DNA from 2 places in the Geodermatophilus sp. URMC 62 genome. Region 2 is predicted to be linked to the other one. Evidence: riboswitches for the same ligand, from Rfam matches in the RefSeq annotation. Region 2 holds a riboswitch; the other holds the start of a gene.
What was found. A riboswitch is a leader RNA that binds a small molecule or an ion and turns the genes downstream of it on or off. The one in region 2 is predicted to bind S-adenosylmethionine.
Positions count from the first base shown of each region.

Region 1: another riboswitch for S-adenosylmethionine. It lies ahead of ACU616_RS06985 (bifunctional o-acetylhomoserine/o-acetylserine sulfhydrylase); the one in region 2 lies ahead of thrC (threonine synthase).

Region 1 covers NZ_JBRFHY010000001.1:1,452,832-1,467,345, reverse strand. Annotated here, with positions in the region: gene ACU616_RS07045 (enoyl-CoA hydratase) at 1-736, shown strand, start outside; gene ACU616_RS07040 (TetR/AcrR family transcriptional regulator) at 733-1,437, shown strand; gene npdG (NADPH-dependent F420 reductase) at 1,484-2,182, shown strand; gene ACU616_RS07030 (hypothetical protein) at 2,329-2,631, shown strand; gene ACU616_RS07025 (hypothetical protein) at 2,828-3,301, shown strand; gene ACU616_RS07020 (C40 family peptidase) at 3,469-4,503, shown strand; gene ACU616_RS07015 (APC family permease) at 4,529-6,007, shown strand; gene ACU616_RS07010 (YdeI/OmpD-associated family protein) at 5,925-6,551, opposite strand; gene ACU616_RS07005 (uroporphyrinogen decarboxylase family protein) at 6,580-7,617, opposite strand; gene ACU616_RS07000 (gamma carbonic anhydrase family protein) at 7,656-8,243, shown strand; gene ACU616_RS06995 (threonine aldolase family protein) at 8,316-9,386, opposite strand; gene metX (homoserine O-acetyltransferase MetX) at 9,475-10,557, opposite strand; gene ACU616_RS06985 (bifunctional o-acetylhomoserine/o-acetylserine sulfhydrylase) at 10,557-11,849, opposite strand; SAM riboswitch class IV at 11,892-12,006, opposite strand; gene ACU616_RS06980 (acetyl/propionyl/methylcrotonyl-CoA carboxylase subunit alpha) at 12,038-14,038, opposite strand; gene ACU616_RS06975 (carboxyl transferase domain-containing protein) at 14,113-14,514, opposite strand, start outside.
Region 2 covers NZ_JBRFHY010000001.1:2,385,870-2,400,383, reverse strand. Annotated here, with positions in the region: gene ACU616_RS11530 (HD domain-containing protein) at 1-290, shown strand, start outside; gene ACU616_RS11525 (DUF4031 domain-containing protein) at 220-507, opposite strand; gene ACU616_RS11520 (Gfo/Idh/MocA family protein) at 545-1,546, shown strand; gene ACU616_RS11515 (hypothetical protein) at 1,585-2,331, shown strand; gene ACU616_RS11510 (DUF72 domain-containing protein) at 2,335-3,120, opposite strand; gene groL (chaperonin GroEL) at 3,350-4,978, opposite strand; gene ACU616_RS11500 (SDR family NAD(P)-dependent oxidoreductase) at 5,206-6,090, opposite strand; gene ACU616_RS11495 (cold-shock protein) at 6,299-6,499, opposite strand; gene thrC (threonine synthase) at 6,706-8,007, opposite strand; SAM riboswitch class I at 8,020-8,142, opposite strand; gene ACU616_RS11485 (HAD family hydrolase) at 8,204-9,034, shown strand; gene ACU616_RS11480 (alpha/beta fold hydrolase) at 9,352-10,350, shown strand; gene ACU616_RS11475 (ABC transporter permease) at 10,455-11,321, opposite strand; gene ACU616_RS11470 (alpha/beta fold hydrolase) at 11,405-14,296, opposite strand; gene ACU616_RS11465 (LytR C-terminal domain-containing protein) at 14,377-14,514, opposite strand, start outside.

The DNA of each region.
Region 1 (14,514 bases), 930 kb from region 2:
CCTGGACGCCGACGAGGGCGTCGGCGCCGTCGTCCTCACCGGCGCCGACCCCGCGTTCTGCGCCGGGCTGGACCTGCGGCAGCTGGGCGGCGGCGCGATCGACCCCTCCGCCGGCGCCTCCGCCGACGCTGACGACGGACGGCCGTCCTGGCAGCCCTGGGCGCGGCTGTCCACGCCCGTGGTCGGCGCGGTCAACGGCCCGGCGGTCACCGGCGGCCTGGAGCTGGCGCTGCACTGCGACGTCCTGGTCGCCTCCGAGCGAGCGCGCTTCGCCGACACCCACGCCCGGGTCGGGATCCTGCCCGGCTGGGGGCTGACGGTGCTGCTGCCGCTGGCCGTCGGCCGCGGCCTGGCCCGCCGGATGAGCCTCACCGGCGACCACCTCGACGCCGCCGGGGCGCTGCGCGCGGGCCTGGTCACCGAGGTGGTGCCGCACGCCGAGCTGCTGCCCGCCGCGCACCGGCTGGCCGCGACGATCGCCGGCAACGACCGCGCCGCCGTCCGCCGGCTGCTGCGCTCCTACCGCGACGTCGAGGCCGCCGCCGTCGGTGAGGGGTTCGCCGTCGAGGCGGCCACCGCCGCGGAGTGGGCGGCGCGCCACGACCCGGCCGAGGTGGAGCGCCGGCGCGCCGGCCTGCTCGAGCGCGGCCGCGCGCAGCTGGGCCGCGACGACCCCGGGATACGCGACGACTCCGGGCTACGCGACGACCCCGGGCCGGGGGAGGGCGGCCGGTGAGCGCACCCCGGGGACCGGCCGTGGGCGCGGCGGGCGGCGCCGGGCAGCAGGAGCGCCGTGAGGCCGGGCCGCTGACCGGCAGGGGCCAGGCGCGCAAGGCCGCCCTGCTCGACGCCGCCCGGCGCGTGTTCGAGCGGCGCGGGTTCCTCGACACCCGGGTGGCCGACATCGTCGCCGAGGCACGTGTGGCCCAGGGCACCTTCTACACGTACTTCGACTCCAAGGACGCCGTCTTCCAGGCCGTCGCCACCGGCGTCGTCGGCGAGATGCTGGTCGCGCTGCGGGCCGACGCGCACGGCGGGACCCCGTACGAGCGGGCGTACGCCGCGATGGAGCGGTTCGTCGACGCCTACCGTCCGCGGGCCCGGATCATCGCGCTCGTCGAGCAGGTCGGGACGTTCACCCCCGAGCTCCGGCACCTGCGGCTGCAGGTCCGCGAGGCGTTCGTCGAGCGCGCCGCCCGCGGCATCGCCCACCAGCAGGAGGCCGGCGTCGCCGACCGGTCGCTGGACCCGGTGCTGGCCGCCGAGGTGCTCGGCGCGATGGTCGACCACACCTGCTACGTGTGGCTCACCCTCGGCCGCGAGTTCGACCGCGACGCGCTGCTGCGGACGCTGACCACCGTCTGGGTGCGGGCGATCGGGGCCGAGGCGCCGGCCCCGACGAACCCTGCGCATCGATTGCGCGGAGGCGACCGTTAGCGTCCGCCCGGGTGCTCCACCGGGGAGCGCGGCGAGGAGGCGTCGGGTGACCGAGGCACGGATGACCGAGGCGAGCGGCACCACCCTGCCCGAGGGCCTGACCGTGGCGGTGCTCGGCGGCACCGGCCCGCAGGGGCGGGGCCTGGCGCGGCGGTTCGCCGCGGCCGGCGTCCGCGTCGTGCTGGGCAGCCGCGACGCCGGGCGCGCGCAGGCCGCCGCCGCCGACCTGGCCGCGGCCACCGGCGGGGACGTCACGGGGGAGGACAACGGCGGCGCCGCCCGCGCCGGCGACGTGGTCGTGGTCGCGGTGCCCTGGGACGGGCACGCCGACCTGCTCGCCGGCCTGCGCGCGGACCTCGCCGGCAAGCTCGTCGTCGACTGCGTGAACCCGCTGGGCTTCGACGGGCGGGGGGCGTTCGCCCTCGCCGTCGCCGAGGGGTCGGCCGCCGAGCAGGCCGCGGCGCTGCTGCCCGACAGCCGGGTGGTGGCCGCGTTCCACCACGTCAGCGCCGTCCTGCTCGAGGACCCCGAGGTGACCACCCTGGACACCGACGTCCTGGTGCTGGGAGAGGACCGCGAGGCCACCGACCTGGTGCAGGCGCTGGCCGGCACCATCCCGGGGATGCGCGGGGTCTACGCGGGCCGGCTGCGCAACGCTCACCAGGTCGAGGCGCTGACCGCCAACCTGATCAGCGTCAACCGCCGCTACAAGGCCCACGCCGGGCTCCGCGTGACCGACGTCTGAGTCGCGGCGCCTGGGGCGGGTGTGACGACGCGCGCCGAAACCTCGCTCGATACCGCACGGCTGCTGTCCTCAAACGCGGTCTCCCGATTAACTTTCGGGCGACCGCAGCAGGCCCCCCGGGACGGGGGCGTCGAGGGGAGCGCCTCATGACCCGCAGCCAGAAGCCCTCCGTCTTCCAGGTGGGCCGGATCTGGGACGACGGCAACACCGTCGTCGTCTCCGGGTGGGGCATCGGCCTGTGCGCCTCCTCGTGCCCCTGCCACCGGTCCCCGGTCGCCGGGCGCCTGGCCATCGACGAGGACCAGTCCGGCGGCACGCTGGGCCTGCGCAGCTTCCGCGAGGACGGCTGCGACTGCTGCGAGCCCTGGACCGCCGACGAGCTCTCCGCGGTCCTCCGCGACCTGGAGCGGCTGTCCGGGCTCGACGCCGAGGAGCCCCTCGCCGGCTGATGCAAGGACCCCGTCCCCCTCACCGCTCGCAAGCTCGCGGCGAGCCTCTGGACGGGGCCGCCCGTGCCCCCCACGCCCCGCAGGCTCGGCGCGGGACCCTGCACGGGGGCCGTTCCAGCGCGTCACCGACCCGGGCGGAGTACCCCGCTCGCGCGAGCGCGTTCGCAGGAGGTGCGTCCCGGGGTAGGAGTGCCCCGTGTTGGGACGAGCGGCGCTGCGCGGCGCCCTGGCCGGACTGGCCGGCACCGCGGCGATGACCCTGGCCGAGAAGGTCGAGCAGCAGGTGACCGGGCGGCCGGACAGCTACGTGCCCGGCCGCACCCTGATCGCCCTCACCACCGGCCGGCGGCTGCCCGAGTCGGCCCGCCCCCCGGTGGTCAACCACGTCATGCACTGGGGCACCGGTGCCACCGTCGGCGCGCTGCGCGGCGTCTGGTCGGCCAGCGGGCTGCGCGGCTGGCGCGCCTCGGCCTGGCACACCTCGGTCCGGCTGGCCACCGACCAGACCCTGGAGAACGCCACCGGGGTCGGCAACCCGCCGTGGACCTGGTCGCGCCGCGACCAGGTCGTCGACGTCGCGGGCAAGGCCCTCTACTCCTTCGTCACCGGCGCGGTCGCCGACCTGCTGGTGCCCATGGCCCCCGACCGCCGCCGCAGCACCCGCTCCTGACCGGACCGGCCGGCCGCGGGGCGGCCGGCACCTCCCGGGACGGGTGTGACGGGTGCGCCCTCCCCCGCGGGGGAGCCCGCGCGCCGCCCTCACCCTCTGGTCACCACCTCCCTACGGTCCGTGTGGATCAACGGGGGCCGCCACCGGCGGCAGGGGGGACGGCGGACGTGCAGCGCAACCGGACGACGGGCCGCCGCTGGTCGGTTGTGGCCGTCGCCACCACCGGCCTGCTGGCCCTCGTGCTCGCCCCCGCCCCCGCCTCGGCCGCACCCACGACCTCGACCGCACCCGTGACCGCCGATCAGGCCGCCCGGCTGGTCGAGGAGACCGGCCGCCGGCTCACCGCGCTCGACGAGCAGGTGCACCAGGCCGAGCTGACCGTGCAGACCCGGCAGCAGGCCGCCACCGACGCCGAGCGGGCCGCCGCACAGGCCGAGACCACGCTGGCCGAGTACGGACCGCGCATCCGCGCGATCGCGCAGACCGGCTACACGGGTGGCACGCGGTCGCGGGTGGCCGCCTTCCTCGCCAGCGACTCCGCCGACGACCTGATCGCCCAGATGACCACCCTGGACCTCATCGCCGACCACACCGAGGGGGTGCTCGCGGAGGTGGCCGCCGCCCAGGCCGCCGCCGAGCAGGCCCGCTCGGCGGCCGACGCCGCCGGTGCCGAGGCCGCCGCGGCGCTGGCCGCGCTGCACGACCAGCAGACCCAGGTGCAGCAGCAGGTCGACGCCTACGAGGCCGACTTCACCCGGCTCTCGGCCGCCGAGCAGGCCACGGTCACCGCCGCGCTGGCCGGGCCGACGCTCACCGCGCCGTCCACCGCGGACGCGGTCGCCGCCGCTCCCGGGCCGGCCGCCGCCGTCGCGGTGCAGACCGCCCTGGCCCAGCTCGGCGACCCCTACGTGTGGGGCTCCTCCGGCCCGGACGGGTTCGACTGCTCCGGGCTCACCCAGTACGCCTACGCCGCGGCGGGGATCTCGCTGCCGCACTCCAGCGGCGCGCAGGCCCAGCTGGGGACGCCGGTCGCCCGGGCCGACCTCGAGCCCGGCGACATCGTCTACTTCTACGCACCGATCAGCCACGTGGGGATCTACGTCGGCGACGGCAAGATGGTGCACGCCCGCACCTTCGGCTCACCGGTCGCGGTGACCAGCGTCGACCAGTCCGGCTACCGGGGCGCCGTCCGCATCGCCTGAACGACGGCGCCGTAACGTGCCGCCGGTGACCCGGGCAGCGCAGCGACCGCAGCCGGCCCTGCGCCCGGAGGCGATCGGCTTCCTCGACGCGCTGGTCATCGGCCTGGCCGCGACCTCGCCGGCGTACTCGCTGGCGGCGGTGATCGGGCCGGTCGTGGCGCTGGTCGGCGTGCACGCCCCCGGGGTCGTGCTGGCCTCCTTCGTCCCCATGCTGCTCATCGCCGGGGCGTTCGCCGCGCTCAACCGGGCCGACCCCGACTGCGGGACGACGTTCTCCTGGGTCACCCACGCCTTCGGCCCGACCACCGGCTGGATCGGCGGCTGGGCCATCACGACGACCGGCGTCCTGGTGCTCGGGTCGCTGGCCGAGGTCGGCGTCCGCTTCACCCTGCTGGCCCTCGGGCTGGACTCCTGGGAGGCCTCCACGCCGCTGGTCGTGGCGCTCAGCGTGGCGCTCGTCGTGGGGATGTCCGCGCTGTGCGTGCTGGGCACCGAGCTCTCCGCCCGGCTGCAGAACGGGCTGATCCTGGCCCAGACGCTGGCGCTGGCGGTGTTCGCCGTCGTCGCCGTCGTCCGCGGGGTGCGCGGCGACACGCCCTCCGGTGGGCTGGTGCCGTCCTGGAGCTGGCTGGACCCCTCCGGCGCCGGCGGCGCGGCGCTGACCGGCGGGCTGCTGCTCGGCGTCTTCGCGTTCTGGGGCTGGGAATCGGCGGTCAACCTCACCGAGGAGACCCGCGACCCGCTGCGTGCGCCCGGGCGGGCCGGGGTGCTCGCCACCGTCGTCCTGCTGCTGACCTACCTCGGCGTCGCGGTCGCCGTCGTCTCCTTCGCCGGCACCGGCTTCCTGGCCGGCAACGCCGACGAGGAGGAGGCGGTGTTCGCGCTGCTGTCCACCGACGTGCTCGGCGGCTGGGACTGGGTGGTGCTGCTCGCCGTCGCCACCTCGGCGATCGCCTCCACGCAGACGACGATCATCCCGGCGTCGCGCACGGCCCTGTCCATGGCCCGGCGGGCGGCGCTGCCGGCCCCGTTCGGCTCGGTGTCCGAGCGGTACCGGACGCCGGACGTGTCGACCTGGTGGGTCGCCGGCGTGGCGGTGGCCTGGTACGTCGGCGTGCACCTGGTCAGCGAGAACGCGCTGCTGGACTCCATCACCGCGCTGTCGCTGCTCATCGCGCTGTACTACGCGCTCACCGGGCTGGCCTGCGCCTGGTGGTTCCGCCGGCGGCTGACCCGCAGCGCGCGCGACCTGCTGCTGCTCGGGATCGGGCCGGTGGCCGGCGCGGCGGTGCTGCTGTGGCTGCTCGTCCTCTCGGCGCGCGACCTCGCCGACCCGGCGAACAGCTACGGCGGGCAGGCGTGGTTCGGGTTGGGCCCGCCGCTGGTCATCGGCGTCGGGGTCGTGGTCGCCGGCGTGCTGCTCATGCTCCTGTGGCGGTGGCGCGACGGCCGCTTCTGGCAGGAGCGGCCGGGTGCGGCCGGCGACCCTCCGCCAGCATCGTGACGACCGCGGCGACCCGCTTCGCCCGCGTGGCCGGGGTGGCCGCGGTGTGCACCCGGTGGAGCACCGCGTAGCGGTTGGTGGCGTCGAGCCCCGCGAACGCCTCCTGTGCGGCCGGCTCGGCGGCCAGGGCGGCGGCGAGGTCGTCGGGCACGGTGATGGTGGCCGCGCCGGCGTAGGCGCGGTCCCAGCGGCCGTCGGCCCGGGCCGCCTCCACCTGGGCGAGGCCGGCCGGGCGCATCCGGCCGGCCGCGGTGAGCTCGGCGACGGCGGCGACGTTCTTCTGCGACCACACGCTGCGCGGACGCCGCGGGGTGACCCGCACCAGGTAGGAGTGCTCGTCGAGCCGGTTGACCCGGCCGTCGATCCAGCCGAAGCACAGCAGCGACTCGACCAGCTCCGCCTGGGTCACCGAGGGCACCCCGGCGCCCTTCTTCGCCAGCCGCACGTAGCAGCCGGGGGCGGTGGCGTGCTCGGCCTCCAGCCACGCCTCGAGCGCGGCCCGATCGGGGAAGGCCAGCACCGGCAGGTCGGTCGGCACGGTCACGACGGCGATCCTGGCCCCTGCCGGTCCCTCACGTCAGCTCCGCGCGCAGCATGCCGGCCGCCTCGGCGAGGGCACGCATCTTGCCCTCGGCGGAGGCCCGCGGCAGGTACTTCAGGCCGCAGTCGCTGGAGAGCACGAGCCGGGTGACGTCCACGTCGTCGAGCGCGCGCCGGACGCGGTCGGCGACCACCTCCGGCGTCTCCACCTCCGGCGTGGAGAGGTCCAGCACGCCCAGCGCGATCCCCTTGCCGCGCAGCGGCCGCAGCGACGCGGGGTCCAGGTGCGACTGGGCGGTCTCCACCGACACGGTGTCCACCGGGGTGTCGGCGAGCTCGGGCAGGAACGAGTAGCCCTCCGGGCGCTCGGCGACCATCGCCGCGTAGCCGAAGCACAGGTGCAGGTGCACCGGGCCGGGCGCGCCCTCCACCGCCCGGGTCACCGCCTCCGCTCCGTAGCGGCGGGCCACCTCGGGCCGCGCCTGCAGCCACGGCTCGTCGATCTGGACGACGTCGGCGCCGGCGGCGAACAGGTCGGCGACCTCCTCGCGGACGACGTCGGCGTAGGCCAGCGCGAGCGCCCGGTCGTCGCCGTAGTGCTCGTCGGCCGCCTGCTGCGCCATCGTGAACGGGCCGGGCAGCGTGATCTTCACGGCCCGGTCGGTGTGCGCGCGCAGGAAGCGCACGTCGCGCGCCTGGATCGGGCCGCGCCGGCGGATCTCGCCGACCACCCGCGGCACCGGGATCGGCTTCCCCGACCGGTTGACCACCGTGCCGGGGGTGTCGACGTCGACGCCCTCGAGTGCCGTGGCGAAGTGGTTGGAGTAGGACTCCCGCCGCTGCTCGCCGTCGCCCACGACGTCGAGGCCGGCCGCCTCCTGGGCGCGCAGGACCAGCAGCGTCGCGTCGTCCTGCGCCTCCTCGAGCAGCTCGGGAGCCGGCCGCCACAGCTCCCGGGCGCGCACCCGGGGCGGGAACTGGTGCGCCAGGCGGTCGCGGTCGATGAGCCACCCGGGCTGGGGGAGGCTCCCGACGACGGTGGTGGGCAGCGGCGGCAGCGGGGCGGGCACGGGGTGAGTCTGCCCGCGGGGAGCCGAGGTGTGCTGGGGTGGACGCCGTGGCGGACAACTACATCGCGGAACTGCCGTTCGGCGCCCCGGCCATCGACGACGAGGCCTTCGTCGCACCGACGGCGGTGGTGGTCGGCGCGGTGACCATGGGACCGCGCTCGAGCATCTGGTACGGCGCGGTGGCCCGGGCCGACGTCGAGGTCATCGAGATCGGCGAGGGCTCGAACGTGCAGGACGGCAGCACCCTGCACGCCGACCCGGGGTTCCCGCTCGTCGTCGGCCGCGGGGTCACCGTCGGGCACCGGGTCGTGCTGCACGGCGCCCGGGTCGACGACGACGTGCTGGTCGGCATGGGCAGCGTGGTGATGAACGGCGCCCACATCGGGTCGGGCTCGATCGTGGCCGCGGGCGCCGTCGTCACCCAGGGGACGCAGGTGCCGCCGGGCTCGCTGGTGGCCGGCGTGCCCGCGAAGGTGATCCGGCAGGCCACCGAGGACGACCTCACCCACATCCGGCTCAACGCGCAGAGCTACACCGAGCGGCTGCCCGCGGCGCGGAAGGTGCGGCCGGTGGTGCGGCGTCCGCTGCCCCCGGCCGGTTACACCCCGGGCGACGCGGCCGACTAGGTCCGTCCGCGAGATCTGCACACTCGCGGTCCCCCGTGCCGCGGAGGCCGCCAGTGTGCAGATCTCGCGGCTTCACACCGCGCCGGCCAGGCGGGCGACGGCGGCGCGGACCTCCCCGGAGGACAGGGCCAGGGTCGCGTCGCCCACCGACAGCTCCACGCGCACCACGGTGGGGTCGCCGGTGATCCCCGGCTCCGCCCAGGTCCACAGCCCCTCCTCGGCCAGCGCGCGGGCGGCGGCGCGGAAGGCGTCCGGCGTGGCCGACAGCAGCAGGTGGAGCATCGGCGTCTCCGGCGGGTCGGGGACCACCCGCACGCCGGGCAGGTCGCGCACGGCGCCGGCCAGCTCCCGCGCGCACTCGAGGTAGGCGGGGAACAGCGGCAGCCGGCGGCGCAGGCAGGTCAGCGCCGAGGCGGCGCCGGGCCACAGGCCGAACAGCGTGCCGCCCATCCGCCGGCGCCACTCCCGGACCTCGGAGACGACGTCGGCCGGCCCGGCCACCGCGCACCCGGCCAGCGCGCCGACGCCCTTGTAGAAGCTGACGTAGACGGTGTCGAAGGGCGCCGCGACGTCGGACGGCGGGAGGCCGTACCCGGCGGCGGCCTCCCACAGCCGCGCGCCGTCGAGGTGCGCGACCGTGCCCCGGTCGTGCGCCCACGCGGCCTGCGCGACCACGTCGTCCCAGGGCGGTAGCGGCCCGCCGAGGTCGCGCTGCGGCAGCTCCACCACCAGCGCGGCCGGCGGCTCGGCCACGTCGTCGAGGTCGGCGCGCAGCAGCATCCGGTGCCGGTCGCCGACCGGGCGCTCGACCAGGCCCTGCAGCCGCGCCAGCGCACCCCCCTCGTGGCGGAACAGGTGGCACTCGGGATGGCCCACGACCGTCTCCCGGCGGCTGCGCCCGGCGTGCACACGCAGCACCGACTGCTGGGCCATGGTCCCGCTGGGCAGGTAGACCGCGGCCGGCTTGCCCAGCACCTGCGCGACCTCGCTCTCGAGCTCGGCGACCACCCCGCCCGCGCCGTACCGGTCGACCGCCGTGTCCGCGGGGATCGTGGCCAGCAGGTCCGCGGCGCGCACCGGTCCGTGGCCGCTCAGCGCGCGGTCGCAGGCCAGGCGCAGGGCGTCGAGGTCGTCGTCGCTCACGCACGCCAGTCTTCCCCGGGCGAGATCTGCACACTCGTGGCTTCCGGGGTCCCGGGAGCCACGAGTGTGCAGATCTCGCGGAGAGGGGTCAGGTGCCGAGCAGCTCGCGCACCAGCGCACCGACGGCGCCGGCCTCGACGAGGAAGCCGTCGTGCCCGTGCGGAGAGGACACCACCCGCAGCGGGACGCCGAGCGCGTCGGCCACCCGCTGCTGCAGCTCCAGCGGGTAGAGCCGGTCGCTGTCCACCCCGGCGACGACGACCCGCGCGGTCACCCGCGACAGCGCGGCCTCGATCCCGCCCCGGCCGCGGCCGACGTCCCAGGTGTTCATCGCCTCGGTGAGCACCACGTAGCTGCCGGCGTCGAAGCGGCGGGCGAGCTTGTCGGCGTGGTGGTCGAGGTAGGAGACGACGGCGAAGCGGCCGTCGTCCTGCACGGTCGTCCCGAACCGCTCCTCCAGCTCGACCGGGCTGCGGTAGGTGAGCTGCGCGATCCGCCGGGCGACGCCGAGCCCGGCGACCGGGTCGGCGCGGATCGCGGCCTGCTGGGTCGTCTGCGTGCCGATCTGGTCGGCGGTCGCGGCCGCGCCGGAGGCGAGGAAGAGCACCCCGGCGACCCGCTCGGGCAGCGCCACCGCCCACTCCAGCGCCCGCATCCCGCCCATCGACCCGCCGACGACGGCGGCCCACCGGCGGACGCCGAGCGCGTCGGCCAGCGCGGCCTCCACCAGCACCTGGTCGCCGACGGTCACCTCGGGGAAGCGCGCGCCCCACGGGGCGCCGTCGGGCGCGGTCGAGGACGGCCCCGTCGTCCCCTGGCAGCCGCCGAGCACGTTGGCGCAGACGACGAAGAGCCGCCCGGTGTCCAGCGGCGCCCCCGGCCCGACCAGCGGCGCCCACCAGCCCGCGGTCGGGTGCCCGGGCCCGGCCGGCCCGGTGACGTGGCTGTCGCCGGTCAGCGCGTGCTCGACGAGCACCGCGTTGCCGCCGTCGGGCGCGAGCGTCCCCCAGGTCTCGTAGGCGACCCGGACGCCGGGCAGCACCCCGCCGCGCTCGAGGCGGACCGGTCCGTCCAGGTCGAGGAACAGCCGGTCCCCGGCGGGGTCGCCGTCGCGCCACCCGCCGGTGCGCGGCGGGGTGCGGGACGCCGGGACGTCCCGCACCCCCGTCATCACGCCCCCTTGGCCGCGCGGAACCCCGCCTCGAGGTCGGCGAGGATGTCGTCGATCCCCTCCAGCCCGGCGGCCAGGCGCACCAGCCCGGGCGTGACCCCGGTGGTCTGCTGCTCCTCGGGCGTGAGCTGCGAGTGCGTGGTCGAGGCCGGGTGGATCACCAGGCTGCGGACGTCGCCGATGTTGGCCACGTGGCTGTGCAGCTCCAGCGCCTCGACGAAGCGCCGGCCGGCCTCGACGCCACCGCGGATCTCGAAGGCCAGCACCGCGCCGGCGCCGCGCGGGGCGTAGCGCTGCTGGGCGGCGTGCCACGGCGAGGACGGCAGGCCGGCGTAGTGCACCGACTCGACCTCGTCGTGCGCCTCGAGGAACTCCGCCACCCGCTGGGCGTTGGCCACGTGCCGCTCCATGCGCAGCGACAGCGTCTCGATGCCCTGCACGACCAGCCAGGCGTTGAACGGGCTGATCGCCGGGCCGAGGTCGCGCAGCAGCTGCACGCGGGCCTTGAGCGCGTAGGCCGGGGCGCCGAGGTCGGCGTAGACCACGCCGTGGTAGGTCGGGTCCGGCGTCGTGAACCCGGGGAACCTCCCCGACGTCCAGTCGAACGTGCCGCCGTCGACGATGACGCCGGCGATCGCGGTGCCGTGCCCGCCGAGGTACTTCGTCGCCGAGTGGACGACGACGTCGGCACCGTGCTCCAGCGGCCGCACGAGGAACGGCGTGGCGATGGTGTTGTCCACGATCAGCGGGACGCCGTTGCGGTGGGCCACCTCCGCGACGGCGGCGATGTCGAGGACGTCGCCCTTCGGGTTGCCGATCGACTCCCCGTAGAGCGCCGTGGTGTTCTCGCGCACCAGCGACTGCCAGCTCTGCGGGTCGTCGGGGTCCTCGACGAAGGACACCTCGACGCCGAGCTTGGGCAGCGAGTGGTGCAGCAGGTTGTAGGTGCCGCCGTACAGCGACGCCGAGGCGACGACGTGGCTGCCGGCCTCGGCGACGTTGAGCAGCGCCAGCGTCTCCGCCGCCATGCCGCTGGCCACCGCGAGCGCCGCGACGCCGCCCTCCAGCGAGGCCACGCGCTGCTCGAGCGCGTCCTGCGTCGGGTTCATGATCCGGGTGTAGATGTTGCCCATCTCGGCCAGCGCGAACAGGTCCGCGGCGTGCTTGCTGTCGCGGAACTGGTAGGCGGTCGTGGCGTAGATGGGCAGGGCGCGGGCGCCGGTGGTCGGGTCGGGGCCGGTGCCGGCGTGGATCTGCCGGGTCTCGAAGCTCCAGCTCTGCGGGTCGGTCACGCGCCGTCTCCTCTCGTTCGGGAGACCCCGCGGCGCACGGAGGACTCCGTCCTGCCGGGCGGCGGGTGCCGCGCGGCCGGCTCTTCCCCTGGAGCACCTCGGACGGAGAGAGGTTGCCGGGCAGCCAGCCAGGTGCTTGACGCTGCCTCTCGTGAGCCTGCGCCGACCCTAGCGGAGCGGGCTCCGGCTCAGGCGGGGGTGAGCCGGGCGAGCACCTGGTCGAGCCGCACCTGGTCGCCGGCCGCGACGAGCAGCTCGACGACGCCGTCGGCCGGGGCGCGCAGCGTGTGCTCCATCTTCATCGCCTCGACGACGACCACCGGCTCCCCGGCGGTGACGACCTGTCCGTCGGTCACCGGCACCGCGATCACCGAGCCGGGCATCGGGCTGGTCAGCTCCGGGGGGTGCGCCGCGGCGCTGTCGGGCCGCAGCACCACGCGGCGGGCCCGGCGCAGCGGCCAGTCCGCGCCGTCGGCGTGCACGAACAGGCCGTGCCCGTCGCCGTCGCCGTCGGCGGCGGCGTCTCCCTCGGCGGCGACCAGGCAGCGGGACCGCACACCGTCGCGCACCAGCGCCAGGCCGCCGTCCTCGGCCGCGCAGGACAGCGTCCCGGCGTCGGCGCCGTCGAGGGTGGCGCGGGCCGCGGCCGGCGTGCCGGTCAGCGCCACCGTGCGCGGCCGGCCGCCGGCCTCGAGCCGGACGGTGAACGGCGCGGCGTCCCCCAGCCGGAAGCCGCTCGGCGCGCTCCACGGGTCGGCCGGGTCGGCCGCGGCCCAGGCGGTGAGCCACAGGTGCGCGGCGGCGGCGAGGACGGCGAGGTCGGGCACCGGCGGGACCGCGTAGGAGGCGGCCACCCGGTCGAGCAGCGCGGTGTCCAGGTGCCCGGCGCGCACGTCGGGCTCGGCCAGCAGCGCGCGGACGAACCCGACGTTGGTGGTCACGCCGAGCACCGCGGTGTCGCCCAGCGCCCGGTCGAGCGCGGCGAGCGCGGTGGCCCGGTCGGGGCCGTGCGCGACCACCTTGGCCAGCATCGGGTCGTAGTCCGAGCCGACGACGGTGCCGGCCGCGACGCCGGAGTCGACGCGGGCGCCGGCGGGCTCGGCCAGCGCGAGCACCCGCCCGCCGGTGGGCAGGAAGCCGCGGCCGGGGTCCTCGGCGTAGACCCGCGCCTCCATCGCCCAGCCGGTCAGCGCGACGTCGTCCTGGCCGAACGCCAGGGGCTCGCCGGCGGCCACGCGCAGCTGCTGCTCGACCAGGTCCAGGCCGGTGACCAGCTCGGTGACCGGGTGCTCGACCTGCAGGCGGGTGTTCATCTCCATGAAGAAGAACTCCTCGGGCCGGTCGGCCGAGACGATGAACTCCACGGTGCCGGCGCCGGTGTAGCCGACGCTGCGCGCGGTGGCGCAGGCGGCCGCACCGATCCGGGCGCGGGTGGCCTCGTCGAGCAGCGGCGAGGGGGCCTCCTCGACCACCTTCTGGTGGCGGCGCTGCAGGCTGCACTCGCGCTCGCCGAGGTGGACGACGGCGCCGTGGGCGTCGGCGAGCACCTGGACCTCGACGTGCCGCGGCCGGTGCACGAACCGCTCGAGGAACAGGGTGTCGTCGCCGAACGCGGCGGCGGCCTCCCGGCGGGCGCTGACCAGTGCGGCGGGCAGGTCCGCGGCGTCCTCGACCACCCGCATGCCCTTGCCGCCGCCGCCGGCCGAGGGCTTGACCAGCACGGGGAAGCCGATGCCCGGCGCCGCGGCCACGAGGTCGTCGTCGGGAAGGCCGGGCTCGGCGATCCCCGGGACGACGGGCACGCCGGAGGCGGCCACGGTCTTCTTCGCGGCGATCTTGTCGCCCATCACCCGGATCGCCTCGGCCGGCGGCCCGACGAAGACCACGCCGGCGTCGGCGAGCGCGGCGGCCAGGGCCGGGTTCTCCGAGAGGAAGCCGTAGCCGGGGTGCACGGCCTGCGCGCCGGTGGCCCGGCACGCCTCGACCACCCGGGGCACCGACAGGTAGCTCTGCGCGGCCGGGGCGGGGCCCAGGCGGTAGGCGACGTCGGCGGCGCGGACGTGCGGCGCGTCGGCGTCGGCGTCGCTGTACACGGCGACCGAGCGGATGCCGAGCCGGCGCAGCGTGCGGATCACCCGGACGGCGATCTCGCCCCGGTTGGCGACGAGGACGGTGTCGAAGGTGCTCATCGCTCGACTCCGCACTCGTTCGGATCGTCGGTGGCCGGCGGTTCTGGCAGGTGCGTCGTCTTCGGCATGGCGGCTCACATCCGGAAGACGCCGTAGGCGACGTCGTCGAGGGGGGCCTGGGCGCACGCGGACAGCGCCAGGCCGAGGACGGTGCGGGTGTCGGCGGGGTCGAGGACGCCGTCGTCCCAGAGCCGCGCCGTGGAGTAGTAGGGGTTCCCCTGGGCCTCGTACTGCGCGCGGACCGGCGCCTTGAACGCCTCCTCCTCGTCGGCGGGCCAGTCGGTGCCGCGGGCGGTCAGCCCGTCGCGGCGGACGGTGGCCAGCACCGAGGCGGCCTGCTCGCCGCCCATCACCGAGATGCGGGCGTTGGGCCACATCCACAGGAAGCGGGGGGAGTAGGCCCGGCCGCACATCGAGTAGTTGCCGGCGCCGTAGGACCCGCCGATGACGACGGTCAGCTTGGGCACCCGGGCGCA
Region 2 (14,514 bases):
ACGGCGCGGTGCTCTGCGACGCCGACCTCGCCGTCCTGGCCGGGCCGCCGGACGCCTACGCCGCGTACGCCTCGGCGGTGCGCGCCGAGTACGGGCACCTGACCGACGAGGCCTTCACCGCGGGGCGGATCGCCGTCCTGGAGCACCTGCTGGCGCTGCCGGCGCTCTACCGGCTCCCGGCGGTCGCGGGCGCCTGGGAGCCGCGGGCGCGGGCCAACCTCACCGCGGAACTCGGTCTGCTCCGGTCCCGCGCTTCCGGACCCGCAGCCCCGCCCCCACCAGCCGGGTGAGCAGCTCGCGGGCTCCGACCGGCTGGGCCCCGGCGGAGACGGCGACGTCGTAGAGCTCCTCGGGGACGTCGTAGTGGTCACCCTGGAACGCCCGCCGGGGGATGCCCAGCTCGGCGGTGACGAAGGCGTGCAGCTCCTCGTAGCTGACGTCGCTGACCAGGTGCGACCACCGCCGGCCGCGCCAGGGCCAGACCGGGGAGTCGATGAGCACCGCCACCGGGTCAGTCTGCCGCGCCCCGGCTAGCGTCGTCGGGGTGAGCAGGGAGATCCGCTGGGGCGTCGTCGGGCCGGGGCGCATCGCGCAGAGCGTGATGGGCGACTTCGCGCACGTCCCCGACGCGCGGCCGGTGGCCGTGGCCTCGCGGTCGGCCGACCGGGCCGCCGCCTTCGCCGGGCAGCACGGGCTGGAGCGGGCGTACGGCTCCTACGCCGAGCTCGTCGCCGACCCCGACGTCGACGTCCTCTACGTCGCGACCCCGCACCCGCAGCACCACGCGGTCGCGCTGGCCGCCATCGACGCCGGCAAGGCACTGCTGGTCGAGAAGACGTTCACCGCGACGACGGCCGGTGCGCGGGAGGTGGTCGACGCCGCCCGCGCGAACGGCGTCTTCGTCATGGAGGCGATGTGGACGCGCTTGCAGCCCGCCGTCGTCGCGCTGCGGGACCTGGTCGCCGACGGCGCCATCGGGGAGGTCCGCTCGGTGCAGGCCGACCTCGGCGTCGACCGCGCCTACGACCCCGCCGACCGGCTGTTCGCCCTCGAGCTCGGCGGCGGGGCGCTGCTCGACCTCGGCGTCTACGTCGTCTCCTTCGCCCAGATGCTGCTCGGCGCGCCCGACACCGTCACCACCGTCGGCTCGACCTTCCCGACGGGGGTCGACGCCGAGGCCGGGCTGCTGCTCGGGTGGAACGACGGGCGCACGGCCACGCTGACCACCTCGCTGCGCTACCCGACCCCCGGGCAGGCGCGGGTCTTCGGCACGGAGGGGTGGATCGACGTCCTCCCCCGCTTCCACCACCCGGACACGATCGTGCTGCACCGCACCGGCGCCGAGCCCGAGACGATCACCCGCCGTCCCGACGGGGTCGGCTACTCCCACGAGCTGGCCGAGGTCACCGCCTGCCTGCAGGCCGGCCGCACGGAGAGCGCGGTCGTGCCGCTGGCCGACACCCTCGCCGTCCAGGACGTCCTGGGCCGCGCCGCCGAGCAGCTCGGGGTCACCCACCGGGAGGATCCCGACGCGCTCGCTGTTTGACGGTTCAAGTTCCGAGCTGTGGTGCCGAACACCAGGGCATGCCGCTGCTGACGGGACTGACCACCGTCCTCGCCAAGATGACCTCTGCCTCCGCCGTGGCCCAGGCCGCGGCAGGAGTGGGCATCGCCGTCATCGGGGTCACCGGCGCCGGCGCCACGGGGGTCCTCCCCGGTCCGGTGCAGGACGGCGTCGCCGGCGTCCTGGAGACCGTGACGCCGTTCGACCTGCCCGACTCGGCCGACGGCGACGCCGCGGCCACCACCGACGACGACGCGGGGACCGATCCGGCCGCCGTCTCCCCCACCCCCACGCCGGCCGCACCGACCCCGGACGCCCCGGACGCCGGCGACACCCCCGGCTCCGACGACGCGCCCTCCGCCGAGCACACGGCCGGCTCGCCCGGCTCCGACGACCCGGCCGACGCCCCCGACGGGCGGCCCTCCGCCGTCCCGACGCGGACCCCGGCCGCGCCGGGCACCGCCGACCACTCCGGCTCCGGCCCCGACTCCGGCCCGGGGTCGACCAGCCCGGGCTCCGGCTCGAACTCCGGCCCGGGCTCGGACTCCCGGTCCGGTCGCGACCACCCCGAGGACGACGCCACCCCCTCCGTCGCCGCACCCAGCACCGGCTCCGACGACGAGGCCGACGACTCCGGCGCCGACTCCGCGAGCGACCTCGACGACTCCGGCAAAGACGGCTCCGGCAAGGACGGCTCCGGCAAGGACGGCTCCGGCTCGGGCGACTCCGGCTCGGACCCCTCCGGTCACGGCGGCAGGGACGACTGACCCTCAGGCCGCCGTCCAGGCCAGGCCGCTCGCCTGCTCGGGTGTGGGCACCCGGGTGGCCGTGCGGCCGGCGCGGCGGACGGCGCCGGCCAGCGCCACCGCGTCGACGACGGCGGCCCCGCCGGGGTCGTTGTTGAGGTAGACGAACACGTCCTCGTCGTCGGTCCAGGTGGCCGCCAGCCGCTGCGCCCACTCCTCGAGCACCGCCGTGGGATAGCCCCAGCCCTCGGCGCCGGTGTGCAGCCGCAGGTAGCCCCAGCCGGTGGTGCGCCACAGCGGCGTGACCGGCCGCTCGGCCCGGTCGGCCCAGCACAGGGCCGCGCCGTAGCGCTCCAGCAGGTCGCGGACCTCGTCGGTCCACCAGGTGTCGTGCCGGGGCTCGACGGCCACCCGGACGCCGGGCGGGAAGCAGGCGAGGCAGTCGCGCAGCAGGCCAGCGTCGGCCTTGAGCGTGGGGGGCAGCTGCAGCAGGACGACGTCGAGCCGGTCGCCGAGCCCCTCGGCGTGCCGCAGCAGGCGGGCCACCGGCTCCTCGGGCTCGCGCAGCCGCTTGACGTGGGTGAGGAACCGGCTGGCCTTGACCGCCCAGCGGTAGTCGGCCGGCGTCCGCTCGCGCCAGGCGGTGAAGGTGTCGCGCTCGGGCAGCCGGTAGAACGCCGCGTTGCTCTCCACGGTGGCGAAGTGCCGCGCGTGGTGCTCCAGCCACAGCCGCTGCGGCAGCCGCTGCGGGTAGAAGCGGCCGCGCCAGTCGCGGTACTGCCACCCCGACGTCCCGATCACCACGGCCACGGCGTCGGCCTACCCGGCGCCGTGGCGGCCGACGCACCGCCGGCCGCCCGTGATCACCTCGGGTGCAGTGGGGCCTCCTCCGCGCCGAGGACCCGCTGGACCCGGGGTGGTCACGACGTCCCCGCAGGGCGGTGGCCCGGACAGGGCCCGGCAGACGCCGACAGGGGCGGCCCGCCGAAGCGGACCGCCCCTGCCGGGCAGTGCTGGTGGTGCTACGGGGTGGCCGGACTCAGAAGTCCATGCCGCCCATGCCGCCGTCGCCACCGGGCATGGCCGGAGCGGCCTTCTCCGGCTTGTCGGCGATGACGGCCTCGGTGGTGAGGAACAGCGCCGCGATGGAGGCGGCGTTCTGCAGCGCCGAGCGGGTGACCTTGGCCGGGTCGATGATGCCGGCCGCGACCAGGTCCACGTACTCGCCGGTGGCGGCGTTGAGGCCGTTGCCCACCTCGGAGTTGCGCACCTTCTCCGCGACGACGCCGCCCTCGAGGCCGGCGTTGACGGCGATCTGCTTCAGCGGCGCCTCGAGCGCGACGCGCACGATGTTGGCACCGGTGGCCTCGTCACCCTCGAGCTCGAGCTTCTCGAACGCGACGGTGGTGGCCTGCGCCAGGGCGACGCCACCACCGGCGACGATGCCCTCCTCGACGGCGGCCTTGGCGTTGCGCACCGCGTCCTCGATGCGGTGCTTGCGCTCCTTGAGCTCGACCTCGGTCGCGGCGCCGGCCTTGATGACGGCGACGCCACCGGCCAGCTTGGCTAGGCGCTCCTGCAGCTTCTCGCGGTCGTAGTCGGAGTCCGACTTCTCGATCTCGGCGCGGATCTGGTTGACCCGGCCGGCGATCTGGTCGGTGTCACCGGCACCCTCGACGATCGTCGTCTCGTCCTTGGTGACGACGACCTTGCGGGCGCGGCCCAGCAGGGAGACGTCGGCGGTGTCGAGCTTGAGGCCGACCTCCTCGCTGATGACCTGGCCACCGGTGAGGATGGCGATGTCGGTCAGCATGGCCTTGCGGCGGTCGCCGAAGCCGGGGGCCTTGACGGCCAGCGACTTGAAGGTGCCGCGGATCTTGTTCACGACCAGGGTCGCGAGGGCCTCGCCCTCGACGTCCTCGGCGATGATGGCCAGCGGCTTGCCCGACTGCATGACCTTCTCCAGCAGCGGGAGCAGGTCCTTCACCGAGCTGATCTTCGAGTTGACGACGAGCACGTACGGGTCGTCGAGGACGGCCTCCATGCGCTCGGCGTCGGTGACGAAGTAGGGCGAGATGTAGCCCTTGTCGAAGCGCATGCCCTCGGTGAGCTCGAGCTCGAGGCCGAAGGTGTTGCTCTCCTCGACGGTGATGACGCCTTCCTTGCCGACCTTGTCCATCGCCTCGGCGATGAGCTCGCCGATGGCCGGGTCGGCGGCGGAGATCGACGCGGTGGCGGCGATCTGCTCCTTGGTCTCGACGTCCTTGGCGGTCGAGAGCAGGTAGTCGGTGACCGAGGCGACGGCCTTCTCGATGCCCTTCTTCAGGGCCATCGGGTTGGCGCCGGCGGCGACGTTGCGCAGACCCTCGCGGACGAGCGCCTGGGCGAGCACGGTGGCGGTGGTGGTGCCGTCACCGGCGACGTCGTCGGTCTTCTTCGCGACCTCCTTGACCAGCTCGGCGCCGATCTTCTCCCAGGGGTCCTCGAGCTCGATCTCCTTGGCGATGCTCACACCGTCGTTGGTGATGGTGGGAGCGCCCCACTTCTTCTCGAGGACGACGTTGCGGCCCTTGGGGCCGAGCGTCACCTTGACGGCGTCGGCGAGGGTGTTCATGCCCCGCTCGAGACCGCGGCGCGCCTCTTCCTCGAAGGCGATCATCTTGGCCATGTGGTGATGTCCTCCATGCATGGATCGCTGCACGGCCGGGACCGGCGCCCGCGACGGACGACACCGGCGCCGCGGGCGCTCACGTGGCCCGCGCTCCAGTGCCTCACCGTTCCGACCTGATTGGCACTCGGCACTGTCGAGTGCCAATCCGAAGTCTGGCACTCGCCCCTGCCGAGTGCAAGAACGGGGGGTGGCCGCCGGCTGTTCCCCTCCCCCGGCGGGACCCGTCAGCGCGGGGGAGCCTCCGCCGCGGCTGTGGACGCCGTCCGGGCCCCGGCACGGTCCCGTTCCTCCTGACGGGCCAGGGTCGCCGTCTCCAGCCGCAGCAGGAGCCCCGGCGACAGGCGCATGAGCCGCCACAGCACCCGCGCCTGCCGCGGGGCCACGATCACCGCCCGGTTGCGCTCGATCCCCCGCAGCACGTCGGCGGCCAGCGCGTCGGCGGGGTAGAGCCGTCCCCCGCTCACCCGGGTGATCGCGGCGCGCGTGTCGGTGCCCTCGGCGGACGGCACGCGCGGCAGGTCCGCCGGCATCCCCTTGTCGAGGATCGGGGTGTCGATGCCGCCGGGGCAGACGACGCTCACCCGGACCCCCCGCGACGCGGCCTCCGCCCGCAGGCTGAGCGAGAGCCCGACGACCGCCCACTTCGTCGTCGCGTAGGGGCCCATGCCCGGCGCCGGCAGCAGACCGGCCAGCGAGGCGGTGTTGACGATGTGACCGTGTCCCTGCCGCAGCATCAGGGGGTAGGCGGCCTGCACGCCGTGGACGACCCCCCGGAGGTTGACGTCGATGGTCCGGTCCCAGTGCGCCGGGCTCAGCTCCTCCGCCGGTCCGCCGATCCCGAGGCCGGCGTTGTTGACCAGCAGGTCCAGCCGGCCGTGCCGCTCCGCGGTCCCGTCGACCAGCGCGGCGACCGCGTCGGCGTCGCGCACGTCGACGGCAGCCGCCGTGGCCGTGCCGGGTCCGGCGGCGGTCAGCCGCTCCGCGGTCCCCTCGGCTGCCGCGCCGTCGACGTCGGCGAGGACCACCTGGTCCCCGCGACGCACCAGCGCCGCGCCCAGGGCTCGTCCGATCCCGGATGCACCACCCGTGACGATCGCGATGCGCGACACGGCACCCCCTCGTCCCCCGGCGCCGGCCGCGCCTCCTGCGGCAGCCTCCCGCGGCGAGGAGCCCGGGGCCACACCCCGCCGCACGGCGGCCGGCCGCGGAGCACCGGGAGGCCGCGGAGCACCGGGAGGAGGGCACCGCGACCACACGGCACCGAGGCCCGGCTCCCTGTCGGGGACCCGGGCCTCGGTGGGCGTGCAGAGGTGGTTCTCAGGCGGTGCGGACCGCGTCGGCCTGCGGACCCTTCTCGCCCTGGACGACCTCGAAGGTGACCCGCTGGCCCTCGTCGAGGCTCTTGTACCCGTCCATCTGGATGGCCGAGTAGTGGACGAAGACGTCCTGGCCGCCGTCGAGGGCGATGAAGCCGAAGCCCTTCTCGGCGTTGAACCACTTCACGGTGCCCTGTGCCACGTGTGCTCCCACGTTCGTGCGTGCGGACGGACCCCGGGTTCCGGGGGCCGGGTACAGCTCTTCCGCCCGTCGGACACGAACGTGGAACTGACAACCGCGCGAGAACGTACATCAGGGACAGCCAGGTGGGGAGTCACCCCACGCACGACTGCTGCCCGATCGGGGGAGCTGCTCACCCGGACCGGCGCCGGGACGAGCGTACGCCCCTACCGGATGAGCCCGGCCGCCCGCACCGACTTCAGCGACGGCTCCACGCGGTGCGTGGGGCCGACCACCGGCTCCAGCGGGTCGAGGGTCTTGAGGCCCTCGCCGGTGTTGAGGACGACGGTCTCCTTCGTGGGGTCCAGCCGCCCGTCCTCGACCAGCTGCCGCAGCACGGCCACGGTCACCCCGCCTGCGGTCTCGGCGAACACGCCGGTGGTGCGGGCCAGGTCGCGGATGCCCTGCACGATCTGCTCGTCGCCGACCCGGCCGACCGCGCCGCCGGTGCGCCGGATGGCGTCGAGCGCGTAGGGGCCGTCGGCGGGGTTGCCGATGTTCAGCGACTTCGCGATGCCGGTGGGCCTGACCGGCTTGACGACGTCCCAGCCGTTGTCGAAGGCGGTGGCGATCGGGTCGCAGCCGGCGGACTGGGCGCCGAAGACCCGCCACTCGGTGGCCTCGACGATGCCGGCGGCGGCGAGCTCCCGCCAGGCCTTGTCCACCTTGGTCAGCAGCGAGCCCGACGCCATGGGGATGACCACCTGGGCCGGGATCCGCCAGCCGAGCTGCTCGGCGATCTCGTAGCCCATCGTCTTGGAGCCCTCGGCGTAGTAGGGCCGCACGTTCTGGTTGACGAAGGCGGTGTCCTCGAACTCGTCGGTCTCGACGAGCTCGCTGGTCAGCCGGTTGACGTCGTCGTAGGACCCGTCGACGGCGACCAGCGTCTGGCCGTAGACCGCCGACTGCACCACCTTGCCTGGCTCGAGGTCGGCCGGGATGAAGACGTAGGAGGGCAGGCCGACGCGGGCGGCGTGCGCGGCCACCGAGTTGGCCAGGTTGCCGGTCGAGGCCGCGGCGATCTTGGCGTAGCCCAGCCGCTTGGCAGCGGTGGCCGCCAGGCTGACCACGCGGTCCTTGAACGAGTGGGTGGGGTTGGCCGAGTCGTCCTTGACCCACAGCCCGCCGGTGAGGCCGAGCTCGGCGGCCAGCCGGTCGGCGCGCACCAGCGGCGTCATGCCGGGATCGAGGGAGACGCGGTCGGCCGGGTCCTGGCCCACGGGCAGCAGGGCGGCGTAGCGCCAGATGTTCTGCGGGCCGGCCTCGATCTGCTCCCGCGTCACCGCCCGCATGCGCTCGGGGTCGTAGTCGACCTCCAGCGGGCCGAAGCACTGCGCGCAGGCGTGCTCGGCGATGAGGCCGAAGGTGGCGCCGCAGTTGCGACAGACGAGGCCACGGGCGGGGCTCGGGGGGACGGGGCCGCCGGCGGACGAGTCGGCCTGCAGCGAACCGGGAGCGGTCAGGGTCATGCGACGACTACCTCCTCATCTTCCCCGCGGCGGGCCGTCGAGCCGTGCGGGACGGAATTGGCACCTCTCGCCGCTCGCGCAGCGCGGTTGCCGGGGCTTCACCGGGCCGTGTCCCTCTGCCCCTCTGGATGAGTGGAACGGGGCCGACTCTACCCGGGTCCCGGAGCACCGCCGTGGTCCGGCCATGCTGGGCGTCATGGCCTCGGCTGCAGCCCGCATCGTCTACACCGACCTCGACGGCACGATGGTCGGCGCGCGGGGCTCCTTCTGGCACACCGCGGACGGCGTCCCCACCGCCGAGCCGGCCACCGCGCTGCTCGAGCTGCACACCGCCGGGGTCCCGCTGGTCATCGTCAGCGGGCGGACCGTCGACCAGGTGACCGAGGCCGGGCGGATCTTCGCCGCCGACGGCGCCATCGCCGAGCTGGGTTCGTTGGTCACCTGGAAGGGCGGCCGGGCGCGCCACCAGCTTCCCGGCGAACTGCCCGCCGAGCACGCCGGGCGCACGCCCGTGGACGTCATGGCCGGGCTCGGCGTCGTCGAGGACCTCTGCGCGGCGAACCCCGGCCGGCTGGAGTGGCACGCGCCCTGGCACACCACCCACTCCGGCGATGCGCTGCTGCGCGGGTTCGTCGACCCGCTCGCCGTCGACGCGTGGCTCGCCGAGCGGGGCCTGGGCTGGCTGTCCCTCAGGGACAACGGCGCCATCCCCGCGACGGCGGAGCTGGACCTGGCGCCCGAGGGGCAGCTGGCGCGGGTCTACCACCTCATGCCGCGCGGGATCTCCAAGGGCGCGGCGATCGCCTGGGACCTCGAGCGCCGCGGGATCGACCCCGCCGACGCCGTCGCGGTCGGCGACAGCGCCAGCGACCTGGAGATGGCGCCCGTCGTCGGCCGGTTGTGGATCACCGCCAACGGCGCCGAGGTCGAGGGCATGCCGGAGTTGCTGGCCGCCGTCCCGAACGTGACCGTCACCGACGGGGCGATGGGCGAGGGCTGGGCCCAGGCGGTGCGCGCGAGCCTCTGACCGGACGACGGCGGACGGGGTCGTGACGCGGTCCTGCGCACGCCGGTGCGGAAGCGCCCGGCGTGGACGACGGCCACCCGGAGCCGGCATCCCGTCTTGCCCGGTCAACCAGACGGATAAATACTCCCGCCTGACGTCGATCGGCGAAGCGGGGCATCCGAACGGGCTGCGGCCATCTTGCCCGGACCTGGTGACCGCGGTCGGCGACGACGCCGCGGAGGCGACCCTCCGGTGAGTGCCCCTGGACCCCTCGCGGGCACCGGACCAGCGATCAGCGACGATCGGAGCACCAGTTGAGCCACACCACCGACAGGGCGATGAACCGCAGGCGCGTGCTCGCCGGGCTGGCCGGGGCGGGCGTCGTCGCGCTCGGCGCGACCGCCGGACCCGCGAGCGCGGCGCCGGGCACCTCGGGGCCGTCGGGGCCGGGGGGACAGGCCGGCGGCCCCGGCCAGCGGGCGGAGCTGATCCCCGCGCAGACGTCGTGGGAGCCGGTGCCCCCGATGACGGGGAGCCTGGGCCAGGTCCAGATCCCGGGTGTGAAGCTGGCGGTGTGGGACACCGGCGGGAACGGCACACCGATCGTGCTCATGCACCCGCACAGCGGGCACGGCGGCGTGTGGGGCTACCAGCAGGCGGCCCTCGCCGAGGCGGGCCACCGGGTGATCAGCTACTCCCGGCGCGGCTACCTGGGGTCCGAGCCACTGGTGGGACGCGACGCCGGCACCGACCTCCGTGACCTCACCGCCCTGATGGACGTGCTCGAGGTCGGGCAGTTCCACCTGGTCGGGCTGGCCGCGGGCGGCAACGCGGTGTTCGACGCCGCGGTGTCGATCCCGGACCGGCTGCTCAGCTGCGTCGTGGGCTGCACCATCGGCGGCATCCAGGACCCGCAGTGGGCGGCAGTCACCCAGCGGTTGATCGCCGGGGGTTTCCTGCAGCTCCCCGCCGAGTTCCAGGAGCTCGGGCCCTCCTACCGGGCCGCGGCACCGGAGGCGCTGGAGGAGTGGAAGGCCAACGAGGAGGCGCCCAAGCCGGCGACCCCGTTGCCGGGCACGCAGAACGCCCTCACGTGGTCGGCCATCGAGGCGATCACCACGCCCACGCAGCTGTTCACCGGCGACGCCGACATGTACTTCCCGCCCAGCCGGCTGCGCGAGCTGGCGACCCACCTGCCATCAGCCGAGGTCGCGGTGTTCGCCGAGGCGGGGCACTGCCCGCACTGGGAGTCCTACCTCGCCTTCAACGACATGGTGCTGTCGTTCGTGCGGAGGAACGAGCCTGGGGGGCGCGGGCACGGGGGACACGGGGGCTAGGCCGGACGAGGGGGCGTCGAGCCCGTCCTCGACGCCCCCTGGTCGAGCCGGCGGGAGTCTCCTCCACCGCGATGCGTCAGCGCTGCTCCCCTGCGGCGTGACGCTCAGCTGGTGACGTCGCGCCGGGAGAAGTGGCGGAAGCCCAGCGCGGTGAACACCGCGGCGTAGACCAGCGACTGGACGACGCCGCGGAAGAGGTCGGAGGAGTCGACCGGCGTCTGCAGCAGGTCGGTCCAGGCGAACTCCTCCGCGGTCGGGAACCAGTCGCGCAGCGACCCGAGCTGCTCGACCTGGTCGAGGATCGCGAACACGAACATCGTGAACACCGCCCCGCCGACGGCGGCCAGCGGCGCGTCGGTGATCGTCGACAGCCAGAACGCCAGCGTGCCGACGACGAGCAGGTGCACGGCGAGGTAGCCGAGCATCCCGGCCAGCCGGAGCAGCCCCTCCCCCTGCGGCAGGGTCACCCCGATCGGCGTCTGGATCTCGGCGAACCCGAACGCGATGCCGCCGGCCACCACCGCGACGACCGCCAGGGTGAGCAGCGCGGCCACCGACAGCACCAGCGCGGCGGCGAACTTCTGCCGCAGCAGCCGCATCCGCGGCACCGGGGTGGCCAGCGTGTAGCGCAGCGACCCCCACTGCGCCTCGCTGGCCACGGTGTCGCCGAAGAACAGCGCGTAGACCACGACCAGGAAGAAGCCCGTCGTCGCGAACAGCACGAACAGCGTGAAGTTCAGGCCGCTGGCGGTGGCGACGTCGACGAGGTTGATCCGGCTGTTGGTCTGCGCCTCCTCGCTGGCGCCCAGTTGCAGCGCGGCGATGAGCACCAGCGGCAGGGCGACCATCAGCACGAACACGCCGATGGTGCGCCGCCGCTTGAACTGCCGGCGCAGCTCGACCGACAGCCGCAGCGTCCGCTCGGGCCGGTAGCCGGCGACCGCGCCGGTGGGCTGGACGTGCTGTGTCATGGCTCGACTCCGGCCTCGGTCCGCTCCTCGCTCGCTGGCGCTCGCTGCGGTGCTCCCGCGGCTGTCGTTCTCGTGGTCGACGGTCACGACTCCCCCACGAGTGCCAGGAACGCGTCCTCCAGGCGGCGGCGCGGTGTGAACTGGTCGACGGCGACGTCGGCGGCGACCAGCGCCTGCAGCGCCGCCGCCCGCGACGTCCGCTCGCCCAGGTCGGCGACCAGGCCCTCGTCGGTGCGCTCGACGGTGACCCCGGGCAGCCCGGACAGGACGGCGGCCGCGCGGTCGGTGTCGGCGTCGTCGGCCAGACCGACGGAGACCGCGCCGCCGGCGCCGACGATCTCCTCGACCGTGCCCTGCGCGATCTTCTGCCCCTTGGCCATGACCACCACGTGCGTGCAGGTCTGCTCGATCTCGCTGAGCAGGTGGCTGGAGACGATGACCGTGCGGCCGGTGGCGGCGTAGGAGCGCAGAACCTCCCGCATGGCGTGGATCTGCGGCGGGTCCAGGCCGTTGGTCGGCTCGTCGAGCACCAGCAGGTCGGGCAGGCCGAGCATCGCCTGGGCGATGGCCACGCGCTGGCGCATGCCCTGGCTGTAGCGGCGCACCGGACGGTCGATGGCCGCACCCAGGCCGGCGACCTCGATCGCCTCCGCCATGTGCGCGTCGGCGGCCGGGCGGCCGGTGGCGGCCCAGTAGAGGGTGAGGTTGTCGCGGCCGGACAGGTGCGGCATCAGGCCGGTGCCCTCGACGAAGGAGCCCAGGCGCGACAGCACCGGCGCCCCGGGACCGGCGGCGTGGCCGAAGACGCTGATCCGGCCCTCGGTCGGGCGGATGAGGCCCATGAGCATGCGCAGCGACGTCGTCTTGCCCGCGCCGTTGGGGCCGAGCAGGCCGAGCACCTGTCCGCGGCGGACCTCGAAGGACAGGTCGCGGACGGCGACGAAGCCGTCCTTGTAGGCCTTGGTCACGCCCTCGAAGCGCAGCGGCACGTCCTCGCCGTCGGGCTCGACCGCCGAGGTCACCCGGCGCCGGCGGCGGCCCCACAGCCGCGCGGCCAGCCACCCGAGCAGGCCGAGCAGGACGACGGCGCCGAGCAGCCACCACCAGCGCGAGGTGCCGCCGTCGGCCTGGGCCTGGCCCTGCACGGTGGGGACGGCGATCGTCGCGCCGCCGTCGCCCGCACCGGCGAGGGCGACCGAGTAGACGGTCGCCTCGGCCGGCAGCGCGAAGGCCTGGTCGGTCGAGGAGACGACGACGCGCATCGTGTGGCCGGCCTCGAAGCGGTGCACGATGCCGGGCAGCGTGACGCTCACCGGGGTCGGCGCCGCCGGGTCGGCCGACAGGCCGCTGAGCGCGAGGGGGGCGACCACGCCGCCGGGCAGCGTCTGGGCGCCGTCGGGGCCGACGTCGTAGAGCTTGGCGAACAGCGTGGCGCTGCCGCTGGGCGAGGCGACGGCGAGGTCGACCGTGGACGCGCCGACCACCTCGACGGCGTCGGCGAGCGGCTCGCTGGAGAAGGCGGCGAACTGGCCGGGGACCTCCACCGCGGTGCCGCCGAGCGCCGAGGCCAGCGACCCGAGCCCGGGGACGGTGGTGATGGCGGCCGGGGTCCCGCCGGCGGGGGTGACGACCGGCTGGACCGCACCGTCGAGCACGACGTCGACCCGCTCGGTCGGCTCACCGCCGTCCAGGCCGGGGTAGGCGCCGGCGATCACGCTCTGGCTGCCGCCCTGCACGGTGCCCAGGCCGCTGCCCAGCCCGGTCGGCGCGGGGAACCGGAAGCCGGTGCCGGGGTCCTCGCCGCGGGCGGGGTCGCCGGCGTCGCGCAGGTGCCGGTCGAACCAGCCGGCCACGAGCTCGCGCAGGTCGGCGGTCTCCCGCTCCGAGGCCTGCGAGTCGTGGCCCCCGGCGTACCAGACGACCTCCACCGGGGTGCCGTTCGCGGCGATCCCGCGGGCGTTCGCGTCGGCCTGGCCGAGGCCGAACAGCGAGTCCTCGGTGCCCTGCACCAGCAGCGTCGGCGCGGTGATCCGGTCGAGCACCGCGGCGGGGCTGCTGCGGTCGAGGACGGCGGCGATCTCCGGCGTCAGCGTCCCGGTGGCCGCGGCGTCCTGGTAGGCGGCGCAGATGTCGGCGCGGAACCGACCGCAGGTGAGCGCCTGCTCGACCACGGCCGGGTCGACGGCGGAGGTGTCGACCGAGGAGGGGTCGAACGGCAGCGCGGCGCCGTCGGAGGCGGCGGCGCCGTCGGCGCCGCCGAGGGCGTCGAGCAGCCCGCCGGTGGGCGCCGAGCCGACACCGAAGAAGAGCCCGGCCCACAGCCGCTTGTAGACGCCGGCCCCGGCGGTCTGCGGCGTGGCCGCCGGGGTGGCGGCGTCGACGGTGCCGGTCTGGGAGGGGAAGAGCGCCGCGGTCAGCGAGTTCCAGGTGATCTGCGGGGCGATGGCGTCGACGCGGTCGTCGTAGGCGGCGCCGAGCAGCGACAGCGCTCCGCCGTAGGAGGCGCCGGCGACGCCCACCCGCGGGTCGCCCTCGCCGTCGAGCAGGACGTCGTCGCGCGCGGCGAGGACGTCGAGCAGCGTGGACAGGTCGGCGACCTCGTAGCGCGGGTCGTCGAGGCCGATCTGCCCGGTGCTCGCGCCGAACCCGCGGGCGGAGTAGGTCATCACCACGTAGCCGCGCCCGGCCAGGTCGCGGGCGTCGTCGGCCACCGACTGCTTGCTGCCGCCGAAGCCGTGCGCGAGCACGACCGCGGGGGCCGGCGCGTCCGCGGTCGCCGACGCCGGCCGGTAGAGGGTGGTGTCGAGCTCGACGGCGTCGGCACCGGAGCCGGAGGGGACGCGGGCGTCCTCGGTGGAGACGTCCTCGGCCGCGACCGCGGGTGCGGGCAGCGAGACGAGCGCCGTGCCCGCGAGGAGCAGGGCGACGAGGACACCGAGGGCGGCACGGGTGCTCGAGCGCGGGCGAAGACGCACGGGCCCGCGGACGGGAGGCACGCTGCGGCCAACGGACGGCGCCGCACCGGTGTTCCGGGACGGGACGCGACGGACTCGGGTCAGGGCTGCCACTCGGCGGTGAGGACGACGACCAGGCCCGGATCGGCCTCGCCGGGGACCTCGAAGAAGCGCACGGTGGGCCCGACGGTGATCCCGGGGAACGCCTCCATCAGCTGCAGGGCCGACTGGCGCTGGGA